DNA from 2 places in the Neobacillus camarae genome. Region 2 is predicted to be linked to the other one. Evidence: a T-box and tRNA genes for the amino acid it is inferred to sense, from the RefSeq annotation. Region 2 holds a T-box; the other holds one or more tRNA genes.
What was found. The T-box of region 2 lies ahead of tyrS (tyrosine--tRNA ligase). A T-box ahead of a tRNA ligase gene usually reads a tRNA of that ligase, here a tRNA-Tyr.
Positions count from the first base shown of each region.

Region 1: it encodes a tRNA-Tyr, which carries the amino acid that the T-box ahead of tyrS (tyrosine--tRNA ligase) is inferred to sense. The anticodon was not compared.

Region 1 is NZ_JBUCKX010000004.1:251,916-258,162, reverse strand. It holds gene ACY8D0_RS22735 (TRAP transporter large permease) at 1-121, opposite strand, end outside; gene ACY8D0_RS22730 (TRAP transporter small permease) at 124-621, opposite strand; gene ACY8D0_RS22725 (hypothetical protein) at 1,393-1,680, opposite strand; gene ACY8D0_RS22720 (DUF2179 domain-containing protein) at 1,762-2,304, opposite strand; gene ACY8D0_RS22715 (translocation protein TolB) at 2,452-3,687, shown strand; tRNA gene ACY8D0_RS22710 (tRNA-Asn) at 3,756-3,830, opposite strand; tRNA gene ACY8D0_RS22705 (tRNA-Ile) at 3,844-3,917, opposite strand; tRNA gene ACY8D0_RS22700 (tRNA-Gly) at 3,949-4,022, opposite strand; tRNA gene ACY8D0_RS22695 (tRNA-Leu) at 4,027-4,111, opposite strand; tRNA gene ACY8D0_RS22690 (tRNA-Cys) at 4,122-4,195, opposite strand; tRNA gene ACY8D0_RS22685 (tRNA-Gly) at 4,203-4,277, opposite strand; tRNA gene ACY8D0_RS22680 (tRNA-Gln) at 4,285-4,356, opposite strand; tRNA gene ACY8D0_RS22675 (tRNA-His) at 4,384-4,459, opposite strand; tRNA gene ACY8D0_RS22670 (tRNA-Tyr) at 4,483-4,567, opposite strand; tRNA gene ACY8D0_RS22665 (tRNA-Phe) at 4,578-4,650, opposite strand; tRNA gene ACY8D0_RS22660 (tRNA-Asp) at 4,689-4,762, opposite strand; tRNA gene ACY8D0_RS22655 (tRNA-Met) at 4,765-4,838, opposite strand; tRNA gene ACY8D0_RS22650 (tRNA-Ser) at 4,998-5,090, opposite strand; tRNA gene ACY8D0_RS22645 (tRNA-Ile) at 5,099-5,172, opposite strand; tRNA gene ACY8D0_RS22640 (tRNA-Met) at 5,188-5,261, opposite strand; tRNA gene ACY8D0_RS22635 (tRNA-Ala) at 5,282-5,354, opposite strand; tRNA gene ACY8D0_RS22630 (tRNA-Pro) at 5,364-5,440, opposite strand; tRNA gene ACY8D0_RS22625 (tRNA-Arg) at 5,447-5,520, opposite strand; tRNA gene ACY8D0_RS22620 (tRNA-Gly) at 5,530-5,604, opposite strand; tRNA gene ACY8D0_RS22615 (tRNA-Leu) at 5,612-5,696, opposite strand; tRNA gene ACY8D0_RS22610 (tRNA-Lys) at 5,707-5,782, opposite strand; tRNA gene ACY8D0_RS22605 (tRNA-Val) at 5,792-5,867, opposite strand; tRNA gene ACY8D0_RS22600 (tRNA-Glu) at 5,872-5,946, opposite strand; rRNA gene rrf (5S ribosomal RNA) at 5,977-6,093, opposite strand; rRNA gene ACY8D0_RS22590 (23S ribosomal RNA) at 6,180-6,247, opposite strand, start outside.
Region 2 is NZ_JBUCKX010000002.1:1,545,708-1,551,954, reverse strand. It holds gene megL (methionine gamma-lyase) at 1-87, opposite strand, end outside; gene rpsD (30S ribosomal protein S4) at 454-1,056, shown strand; gene ACY8D0_RS15110 (DUF6954 family protein) at 1,102-1,296, opposite strand; gene tyrS (tyrosine--tRNA ligase) at 1,669-2,928, opposite strand; T-box leader at 2,970-3,188, opposite strand; gene ACY8D0_RS15100 (transglycosylase domain-containing protein) at 3,333-6,110, shown strand.

The DNA.
Region 1 (6,247 bases), on a different contig from region 2:
TTAAGTATATCATGGTGATTACGGTGGAGCCTGCTAAAGAAAGTGCCACTGGAAAACGAAATACCAACATGAGAACAAAGCAAGCCAGCAGAATAATGATTGCGATTGTAGAAGTATCCATCGTTAGTGCCCGCTCCCTTCCATCTTATGTCGTCTTGTATCAATACCGATGAACTGCAAGAAGGCATAAACGATCATCATGAAACCTGTTATTGGCATAACTGCGTATGCCCAGCTGTTAGATAGCTTCGTAGCCGGAAGGGTGGAATCCTTCATTAGTACAGTGAAATCCCATCCGTATTTCAACAAATACAAACCGAAAGCGATGGTCGCAAGCAGTACGATTTTATCGATCACTTTGAGTGCGAAAGGAGGCAATTTCTCAGTAAAGGATTCAATTGATAAATGCAATTTTTCACGTACCCCTATGGCAATCCCCATAAAGGAAAACCAGCAAAGCAATAACAGTGTCACTTCTTCGGACCAAGAAATAACATAATTAAATAATTTTCGGGTAAAAACCTGAAGCGTTACGATGACAATCATGACGATGAGAGAACCGATAGCCACTTTTTCAAAGAGACTATCTAAAAACAGAAATACCCGTTTAAGCCCATTCACACATAAAACCTCCCCCTCTTATGGATATTTCACCTATTTACGTTTCTGTAAGTGCTTACATATATATTGTAAATGTTTTCAATTTTAGAAAAAACTGTGCCAGTTTTAGATTTTTTTGTAATTTTTTTAGGTGTGTTCATGGTTTTAAATAACAAACTATCCATTTTTGTATTAAAGCGGTTTTCGTAGATATTATTGCTTCTGTTTTTAAAAACCATATTTGGCATCCTAAACGACCTGTCAGACGGTTTTCCTATGTGTCTGGTCGTTTAGCAGGTTATTAACGACCGTTCTCCCGGTTTTTCCATGCGTTCGGTCGCTTATCAGGGTTATTAACGACTGTTCTCCTGGTTTTTCCATGCGTTCGGTCGCTTATCAGGGTTATTAACGACTGTTCTCCTGGTTTTTCCATACGTTCGGTCGCTTATCAGGGTTATTAACGACTGTTCTCCTGGTTTTCCCATGCGTTCGGTCGCTTATCAGGGTTATTAACGACTGTTCTCCCGGTTTTTCCATACGTTCGGTCGTTTATCAGGGTTATTAACGACCGTTCTCCTGGTTTTTTCATGCGTTCGGTCGTTTATCAGGGTTATTAACGACCGTTCTCCTGGTTTTTCCATGCGTTCGGTCGTTTATAATACACAATAAGTTTTTTAGGTAATCTATTAATGCAGAAATAGCAACAATCCTTTAGAAAAGAGCCTATAAAAAAGGAATGGGATAGTGTGACACTTCCCATTCCTTTAGCTTATCATCTCATTCTGATCTCGTTCACCTATCGATTTCATCTATATGGCAGGCTGCTATGATTTCACAATTAATAATCCTTTCATCAAAAGTGGTTGCATTACTAGTGACTCTTGCAGAACCATAAAATTTGCGTCCTAGTTCCATGACCTTTACTTTTAATTCCTCATTTTTAGGATTTTGCTCCAATTCAGATAATGCCCGATAATATTCGGCTTTATTTTTCAAAATAACTGGTTTTCTAATCATATAAAAGGGAACAAACACGATACATCCAGCTATAAACATGGTAGCTACGTATAATAGACTCATCAGTGATTGCTCTCCTCCTTTATCATCAGACTTAACCGTTTATTCTCGATGGCTGTAACCACTAACGCCTTTTTATCATCTTTACGAAAACAATTTGCCCTTTCTCACAGATTTTACCCAGAACCCTCCATGAATGGTTTTAGGCTCATAGGATATTATGAACGCCTTAGGATCAAAATTGTTGATGGTCTCATAGAGCTTTAATTCAAATTTTCTCGGTGTCAGGATCTGCATTGCCATTCGGCTGCCTTCCCGGCCATGTGCCTCCCAGTCGGTCACGCCGTATCCGTTATCGCGAAGTAATTTGGGCAAATCTTTATCCCATTCCGTCGTAACCACATTGACCATGATGTACCCCAGGGCCAGCTTTTCCTCAATTTTCATCCCCATTATCACTCCGAGCCCGTAACCAACCGCATAGGCAATAAGATTTTGAATTTCATTCAGGTTATTCAAGACTAGCCCGAGTCCAAGAACATAAATCACCACTTCAATCATGCTTAGACCGGCGGCTAAGTAGCGCTGGCCCTTTAACGTTAAAATCATCCTTATCGTGAAAAAGGATACATAGACGATGTTGATAACCAGAATGATGGCAACCATCATAAAACTATTCTCCATCAGAGAAACCCCCTTACCATTAAGCTCCCCATACTTTAACATAAATTACTTCCACTTTGGCCGTCCCATCCAAAAATAAGACTTTCGTCGCCTCTCATAGCAAAGTTATTTTTCCACAAACTAACCATAAAAACTATAGAGGTGAACGGTTTGATAAGAAAAATAATGATCATCCTGTTTATAGGGGTATTGTTGCCTATTTATGAGCCCATTCATGCAGAAACGTCTGATAAAGGGCCTAAAGCCGCTTTTATTCGAAACAATGACCTGTGGATTAAAAAAGGAAATGCGGAACAGCAAGTCACAAACGGCGGTTATATCCGTTATCCGAAATGGTCTCATGACGGCAAGTGGGTTGCCTATCAAAAAGGAAAAGAAGTGGAAAACGGCTACGGAGAGTTGTGGGTATATCATCTAAAAGAACGCAAGCATTTTCAAATCCATCCCAATACCAGGTCTAATTTTCAATGGTCCCCAAATAAGAATATACTGGGTTTCATGGTCAATCAAACCCTGAATGTAGTTACGGCTCAGCTTCCAAAGCCATTGCGTGCCCAGCAGATGGCAGGAAAATTGGATAACTTTTCTTGGCTTCCAAAAGGAAACGGACTGCTGGTTTCCAAAAAGGAATCCAGCGAACTCCATTCCGATATTCTTTTATTAAAGATTTACATGTACAGAAAGCCAAGCATTGAGCACTTTTACAGAATACCTGTTGGTAAAAACGAATACTATGTAGGTACCAGTCCATTTAAATGGTCACAGGACCAAAAATGGATTAGTTTTCTGCTGACACCAACCGCTTCACTTTCAGCAGACGGCAACACCCTTTGCCTTTTGTCGGATAATAGACGGGTATTTCACAGAGTGGATGAGATGTTAAATTACCCAGACTGGTTTCGCTGGGCCCCTTCCCAAAACCTTGTGGGTTATATTAGAGGAACCGGAAGGGAAGCAACCAGCAATAAACAGGCAGCCGTCTTGAGTGCAGCCAGTCTCCATAAAAAGGGCATGACACCTAATGGTTTTGTAGACCGTGATTTGACATGGGCAAACAATCAAACGCTTTTTGTTTCCCGCTCCAAGGCGTCTGAGTGGACGAAGCTGAAGGATAGACCTCTGCCCCGTTTAATCAAAATAAACATCCATACAATGGAGCAGAAGCCGATTACTTCCCCCGCAAAAGATGAAGGCGACTTTGCACCGGACAATGATCATAACCAGCTATATTGGATTCGGACAAATCGTGAAACAGCTTATGTATATGTAACCCGACTCGATCAATTGAAGGAAAGACAGTGGATCAAAAATATCAACATAGGCAGTTATTATTATGAAAGATGGAATTGGGAAGAGGTTTTTTCTTTGTACACCGGGGAAAATTGAAGAAGACATTAGATGGTATCTTTGGGCATAAAAAAAAGGCCCAACGGCCAGTAATTGTAATATGTAAATGGCTCCGCAGGTAGGACTCGAACCTACGACCGATCGGTTAACAGCCGATAGCTCTACCACTGAGCTACTGCGGAATAATCAAAATGATGGGCCTAAATGGACTTGAACCATCGACCTCACGCTTATCAGGCGTGCGCTCTAACCAGCTGAGCTATAGGCCCATTATAATATATTGCTTTGAATTAATCAAGATGGAGCGGGTGATGGGAATCGAACCCACAACAACAGCTTGGAAGGCTGTGGTTTTACCACTAAACTACACCCGCAAAATGGTACCGGTGGTCGGGGTCGAACCGACACTCCTTACGGAACACGATTTTGAGTCGTGCGCGTCTGCCAATTCCGCCACACCGGCATATTATTACTGGAGGCAGCAACCGGATTTGAACCGGTGGTGAAGGTTTTGCAGACCTCTGCCTTACCACTTGGCTATGCTGCCACACTTTTGGAGCGGAAGACGGGATTCGAACCCGCGACCCCCACCTTGGCAAGGTGATGTTCTACCACTGAACTACTTCCGCATATTGACTGGGCTAGCAGGATTTGAACCTACGAATGACGGAGTCAAAGTCCGTTGCCTTACCGCTTGGCTATAGCCCAAAAATAATAAAAAGAAGAAATGAAAAATGGGGCGGCTGATGGGAATCGAACCCACGAATGTCGGAACCACAATCCGATGCGTTAACCACTTCGCCACAGCCGCCATATTTTTAAGAATGAGATAAATGGTGGAGGGGGACGGATTCGAACCGCCGAACCCCGAGGGAGCGGATTTACAGTCCGCCGCGTTTAGCCACTTCGCTACCCCTCCACGAGAAAGGTGGCTCAGGACGGAATCGAACCGCCGACACATGGATTTTCAGTCCATTGCTCTACCGACTGAGCTACTGAGCCAATTATTGATATATTTAAACAATAAGCTTATTGAGAAACGGTCTGGACGGGACTCGAACCCGCGACCTCCTGCGTGACAGGCAGGCATTCTAACCAACTGAACTACCAGACCAATTGCGGGGGCAGGATTTGAACCTGCGACCTTCGGGTTATGAGCCCGACGAGCTACCGGACTGCTCCACCCCGCGGTAATAAAAAATATTTAGATGGTCCATGCTCATAGTTTCATGGACTGTCCCCATCTCAGAAAGCTTATTCAAGCAGCTGTTCGATGGGTACAACTCGCAGCGTATTCATCGAAGCAACGCTCGTTGCTCCACCCCGCGATAATAATAATTGTGTTTTTATGGAGGAGGAAGAGGGATTCGAACCCCCGCGCGGTATGACCCGCCTGTCGGTTTTCAAGACCGATCCCTTCAGCCAGACTTGGGTATTCCTCCGAAATAAATGGACCCTGTAGGACTCGAACCTACGACCGGACGGTTATGAGCCGTCTGCTCTAACCAGCTGAGCTAAGGGTCCATTATGAACTTTTAGTAGCGGCGGAGGGGATCGAACCCCCGACCTTACGGGTATGAACCGTACGCTCTAGCCAGCTGAGCTACACCGCCATATTAATATAGAAACTAAGTGGAGCCTAGCGGGATCGAACCGCTGACCTCCTGCGTGCAAAGCAGGCGCTCTCCCAGCTGAGCTAAGGCCCCATTATTAGATGGTCGGGAAAACAGGATTCGAACCTGCGACCCCTTGGTCCCAAACCAAGTGCTCTACCAAGCTGAGCTATTTCCCGATATAGCGCGCCCGAAAGGAGTCGAACCCATAACCTTCTGATCCGTAGTCAGACGCTCTATCCAATTGAGCTACGGGCGCATTTTTTATTGGAGCGGAAGACGGGATTCGAACCCGCGACCCCCACCTTGGCAAGGTGGTGTTCTACCACTGAACTACTTCCGCAAATAAATGGTGCGGGTGAAGGGAGTCGAACCCCCACGCCTTGCGGCGCCAGATCCTAAGTCTGGTGCGTCTGCCAATTCCGCCACACCCGCATAATTCAAGTGGTGAGCCATGAAGGACTCGAACCTTCGACCCTCTGATTAAAAGTCAGATGCTCTACCGACTGAGCTAATGGCTCAAAAACATATGGTGGAGGATGACGGGATCGAACCGCCGACCCTCTGCTTGTAAGGCAGATGCTCTCCCAGCTGAGCTAATCCTCCATAATGGTGACCCCTACGGGATTCGAACCCGTGTTACCGCCGTGAAAGGGCGGTGTCTTAACCGCTTGACCAAGGGGCCATTTCTTTTATAAATCCCCAAAAGGGGCGAGCCTGGCAACGTCCTACTCTCACAGGGACTTGCGTCCCAACTACCATCGGCGCTGAGAAGCTTAACTTCCGTGTTCGGTATGGGAACGGGTGTGACCTTCTCGCCATTGCTGCCAGACTATCTTGCTTGAGAGATCGCTCCCTCAAAACTGGATAATCAGAAGAAACTTTTTTATAAAACGAGTTCGCATTTTCATATATGACTTGGTTAAGTCCTCGATCGATTAGTATCAGTCAGCTCCACACGTCACCGTGCTTCCACCCCTGACCTA
Region 2 (6,247 bases):
CGGCGGCACCAAACTCCCTAAATGGTCTTCCCCATGATAACCGGCATGAATGACTTCTGTTTCAAACCGAGACTTCTTCTGTTTCATCACTCGCCCTCCTAATTTGAAAACGGTCTTGTTTTTATATAGTATATGTGCCATATCGTCTAATCGTTAAGAAGCCAACAACTGCTTTTTATGGAGAGTAACAAATGGAAAAAATGGAAAACAAGCCACATTTAGAAATATACTTGACTCGTAGACCACAAAAATTATATAATACTCCTTGTGTAAAATACTGCAGCCTATGAGAACGATGATAGTTTGTTCATTTTGTTCCTCGCGAAAAGTGATGGTGCATCGAGTAACCCTCCGCTGCTAGGGCGATGGTGCATGAAAACAAAATGACGGTTATCGATGTTTTCGCAGCGGTTTTTATTTTACCAAAATAAAAACACAGAGGAGGAGTCATTCATGGCTCGTTATACCGGCCCAAGCTGGAAATTATCTCGTCGTCTTGGAATCTCTCTAAGCGGCACAGGTAAAGAATTAGAAAAGCGTCCTTACGCTCCTGGACAACATGGTCCAAACCAACGCAAAAAGCTTTCTGAATACGGATTGCAATTACAAGAGAAGCAAAAGCTTCGTCATATGTATGGCGTAAATGAGCGCCAATTCCGCAACTTATTCGTTAAAGCCGGCAAAATGACTGGCGTATTAGGTGAAAACTTCATGATTCTCCTTGAATCACGTTTGGATAACCTAGTATACCGTTTAGGTCTTGCTCGCACTCGTCGTGCAGCACGCCAATTAGTTAACCATGGCCACATCGTAGTTGATGGCGCTCGCGTAGATATCCCATCTTACCGTGTATCACCTGGTCAAACAATCAGTGTTCGTGAAAAATCACGCAACCTTGATGTTGTCAAAGAAGCAATCGAAGTGAACAACTTTGTTCCTGATTACTTAACTTTTGATGCTGACAAATTAGAAGGTACTTTCACTCGCTTACCAGAGCGTTCTGAATTGCCTGCTGAAATTAACGAAACTCTTATCGTTGAGTTCTACTCACGTTAATTTTTCAAACGAGAAATCCCCAGCCAATATTGGCTGGGGATTTCTTTATTTATTTTTATTCTTCGACCAAAGGATGGTCTTTCGATATAAAAAGGCCAGAATAATATAGATTAACACAACAATGGCTGCCGTGATGAGTCTTTCTTGTGAACTGCCGTCTGCCAGTAGGACAGGTCCTAGTCCGAAAAAGGTAACGAGTGCAATTAGAACAATAAAGACGGCGTGAATTATAAATCTCATTCCTACACCCCCATCGCATGCTTTCTCTTTATATATTTGACGAAATGGACGGGAAGCCCGTTACACCAAACGACTTAGCCGATATCTTTTCTTTCTGACTGTGCTTAAAGACAATTTCCTAGTTTTTCGGCAACTTTAATAAAGGGCATTTCTCCAGCCGTTTCCCCACTTTTTGTCCTCAAGATTTTATATGAGACATTTCTATGCGTTCCCTCCCTCCTTTTGTCCCATAGAGTGCCTATATGAGACATTCTACCTGACTTCATCCCCGTCTTGTCTCATATATCCCTTTTATAAGACATTTCTCCGTTTTTCTCTCCGCTTCTGTCTCATAGAAAAAAGGGACCTGCAAAATCCAAGTCCCTTTGATTACTAGTATTTGATTAAAGTATATTTCTTTTTCCCTCTTCGGATAATCGTAAATTGACCTTCAATCCGATCGGATTCCTGTAGCACATAATTGGTATCTGTTACTTTTTCGCCATTTATAGAAATCGCCCCGTTTGATATATCCTCACGTGCTTGGCGCTTGGAAGGTGAAATTTTGGCAGATACTAGCAAATCCACAAGATTGCCATCAAATTCACTGTCCACGTCAAAAGAAGGCACATCCTTAAAGCCCTGTTTAATCTCGGATGCTGTCAAGCTTCTGACATCGCCGCTGAATAATGCCTCAGAAATTTTGATTGCCTGCTGGAGAGCCTCCTCGCCATGAATCAGCCTGGTCATCTCATCCGCCAATGCCTTTTGCGCTTTACGCAGATGCGGCTCCTCTTGAACGGAAACTTCTAATTGTTCGATTTCCTCATGGGAAAGGAACGTAAACAGTTTTAGGTATTTGACCACATCGGCATCCGCTGTATTAATCCAGAACTGGTAGAACTCGTATGGAGTCGTTCTTTCCGGGTCCAACCAGACTGCTCCCCCGGCTGTCTTTCCAAACTTAGTCCCATCTGCTTTTGTAATAAGCGGAATCGTTAGCGCAAAAGCCTTGGATTCAACCGGGTGAATCTTGCGGATTAACTCCAATCCTGAGGTAATATTTCCCCATTGGTCACTGCCGCCGATTTGCATCCGGCAATTATGCTGCTCATACAAATGCAAGAAATCCATTGCTTGTAAAATCGTATAACTAAACTCAGTAAACGAAATACCGGTCTCGAGGCGGTTCGCAATTGTATCCTTGGCGAGCATGTAATTAATCCCGATGTGCTTGCCAATGTCACGCAGGAAGGTGATTACATCCATCGCCTGGGTCCAATCATAGTTATTGACCATGATGGCACCATTTTCTCCTTCAAACTCAAAAATGGCCTTTAACTGATTTTTAATCCCTTCTGCATTTTGCTGAACCGTTTCTACGGTCAATAATTTTCTCTCTTCACTTTTTCCGCTCGGGTCGCCGATTAATCCAGTAGCGCCGCCAACCAGCACAATGGGACGATGCCCGTGCTGCTGAAATCTTCTTAACGTTAAAAATGGAACTAGATGGCCGATGTGCAAGCTGTCCGCAGATGGGTCTGTCCCGCAGTAAAGCGAAATACTCTCTTTATTTAAAAGTTCCTTTAACCCTTCTTCATCCGATTGTTGATAAATGATGCCTCTCCATTCCAAATCCTGCAATAAATCCAATTCAAATCCCTCCAATCAAAATAAAAACGTCCCTGCAAAAATGCAGGGACGTATATGTACGCGGTACCACCCAGCTTGAGGAAATTTTTCCTCCAACTTGAACAAAATAACGGTTAAAACCGTTCTCTGCTACTCCAATGTTCACAGAGAAAGCTCCAGGATGTATTTCATTCCTCTATTTGTGTCAGCTTGCACCGGCCGCTGGCTCTCTAAATAACAGGGATAGAAGAACTACAATTGGTTCCTTTCAACGCTTTTATAAAAAAATTTATTTAAAGCATTTTTATCATATCTGGCCGCTGCTGTCAAATCTCAAATGGAAATTTCAGAAAAATGTTGAAGCTTGTCAGTTTTTATACCCCTGGTATGCTATAATGTAATGTGATTTTAAAAGAGGTGATGCTATGAATGAAAAGTTAAAACCATGGCTAGAAAAAGCAAAATCGCTGCTTAGTTTCATTACTCATAAAAAAACGATTAAAGGGGTTCGGATTACCTCCCAAGTAGTTTGGAACCTATTTCTCCTTGTGTTAGTTGTTTTTATACTCGGAGGATCATTCGCTGCTGGCGTGGGTGCCGGTTATTTTGCCTCTCTTGTGAAAGATGAGCCTGTCCGCTCCTATGATAGTATGAAAAAAGATATTTATAATTACTCGGAAACCTCGGAATTATATTTTGCTAATGATGTTTATCTTGGAAAGCTCAGGACGGACTTGGAACGGGAAGAAGTAAAACTGAATCAGGTTTCAGATTATCTGATTAATGCGGTTATCGCGACCGAAGATGAATACTTTTATCAGCATAAAGGAGTTGTCCCAAAAGCTGTATTCAGGGCTTTATTTCAAGAGGTAACCAACTCTCCAATCCAATCAGGCGGAAGCACCTTGACCCAGCAGCTGATTAAGAACCAGATTTTGACCAATGAGGTCTCGTTCCAGCGGAAAGCAAATGAAATTTTGTTAGCGCTTCGCCTTGAGAAATTTTTTGATAAAAAGGAAATTCTTGAAGCCTACTTAAATGTTTCGACCTTTGGACGAAACTCGTCCGGAAGAAACATTGCCGGTGTCCAGGCAGCAGCCAAAGGAATATTCGGCAAACCTGCCAACGAATTGACGTTGCCAGAAGCGGCCTTTATTGCCGGACTGCCGCAAAGCCCGTTCGGCTATACCCCGTTTACAGCGGAAGGGACCGTCAAGAATAATCTCGAGCCTGGTCTGACCAGGATGAAAACTGTTCTAAAGCGAATGTATGATGGCGGTTATATTAACCAAAAGGAATATGCGGAAGCATCCGCCTACGATATTACAAAGGACTTTATACCACCTAGCACCAGTAACCCGCTAGAAGATTATCCTTGGCTAACCTTTGAAATTGAAAAGCGGGCAAAAGAAGATCTCACAACTGTTTTAGCCAAAAAGGACGGCTATAGCGAAGAGGACTTGAAGAAGGACGAAAACCTGGCTTACAAATATAAAACATTGGCAAGCCATGATTTAAAACAAAATGGTTATAAAATATATACCACCATTGACAAAGATATCTATGATGCGATGCAGATCGCAAAGGACAATTATAAATATTATGGCCCGGATAAGCCCCAGGAAAAGAAAGACACTGAAACCGGTGAAACGAAAACCGTGATGGAGCAAGTTCAGGTCGGGGCGATGCTGATTGAAAATAAAACCGGGAAAATCCTCAGCTTTGTCGGCGGACGGAATTATGACAGTGAACACCAATTAAATCACGCAACAAGCGCCGTCCGGCAGAATGGTTCCACCATGAAACCGCTGCTTGTCTATGCGCCAGCGATTGAACTGGGAAAAGCTTCTCCGGGAATGCCGCTTCCTGACGTAGCATTAAAGCTCGACCCATCTAAAAATACACCTTGGCCGCATAACTATGACCTAAAGTATAGCGGAATCGTGTCTGCCAGATATGCTTTGGCGAAATCCTATAATGTTCCGGCAGTCAAGCTATATACCGAAATACTTGACCAGAAACCGGCGAAGTACCTTGAAAAAATGGGCTTTACTTCTTTAACAAAAGATGATTATGAACTCGCCTCCACCGCGATAGGCTCATTGACAAACGGGGTGACGATTGAAGAAAACACCAATGCCTTCAGTACTTTTGCCAATGGCGGACAATTTATTGATGCCTATTTAATCGATAAAATCGTTGATAAAAATGGCAAAACCGTTTATCAGCATGAAGTGAAACCGGTTGATGTTTTCAAACCGCAAACGGCTTGGCTCACACTGGATATGATGCGTGATGTGATCAAAATGGGGACGGCAGCCGGAGTCAAGAGCCAGCTTAAATTCAGTGCCGACTGGGCCGGAAAAACAGGTACAGGCTTTGACTATTGGGATTCCTGGTTGGTTGCCACCAACCCTAATGTTACCTTTGGCATTTGGACCGGCTATGACACGCCAAAGTCGTTAAAGACCAGCGGAATGTCCTACAGCCAGCGCACCAATACCCTCTGGGCCCAGTTACTCAATGCCGCGTATGATAAACGTCCAGACTTGATTGCACCAAAAGAAGAATTTACGAAGCCTGAAGGAATTGTTCAGCGAAGTTTTTGTGCGGTTTCGGGTTTACTTCCATCAGATGCCTGCTCCAAGGCAGGATTGGTGGAAACGGATTACTTTAATGCAAAAGATGTTCCTACAAAAGTGGACGACAGTTTGATTCAAGGAAAATATGTGACAATTAACAGCAAAAAATATTTGGCATTGGATTCCACACCAAGTGAGTTTTCTCAATCGGGAGTAATCCTGAACCCTGATTTTGTCACTAGAATGACAGGAGGAAACTTCAAAGATACCAGACAGCTTATTCCTAATCGTGAGCGTTGGGGAAGTGTCCTTGTGGCTGATGCAAAAATGACCGATAATGGCAAGAAGCCAGACAGTGTAGGCGTTGCTGTTTCTGGTAATAACCTTTCTTGGTCCGCCCCAGCAGATAATGATGTAATTGGCTATCGGGTTTACCAAGGCGGTTTTTCAAATGCTAAAGTAGCCAGCGTAAAAAGCGGCAGCAGTTTATCCTATACAGCAGGTCCCGGATTTTATTATGTGACAGCTGTGGATATTGCCGGAAATGAATCCGCGCCATCCAACTTCGTTGAGGTCGGCGGCACACAAGAAGGGACACCCCAAGAGGTTTTACCGCAATAACCATAAAAACCCGCACCGTGAAGCGACGGTGCGGGTTTCTTTTTTTAATGGATAAGAAAGAATAAAGTTTTTAAACTTGATAATTGTCTAGCTCCAGCACCCTATCGCCTAGTGTCCTTCAGTCTCCGCCCCACGAT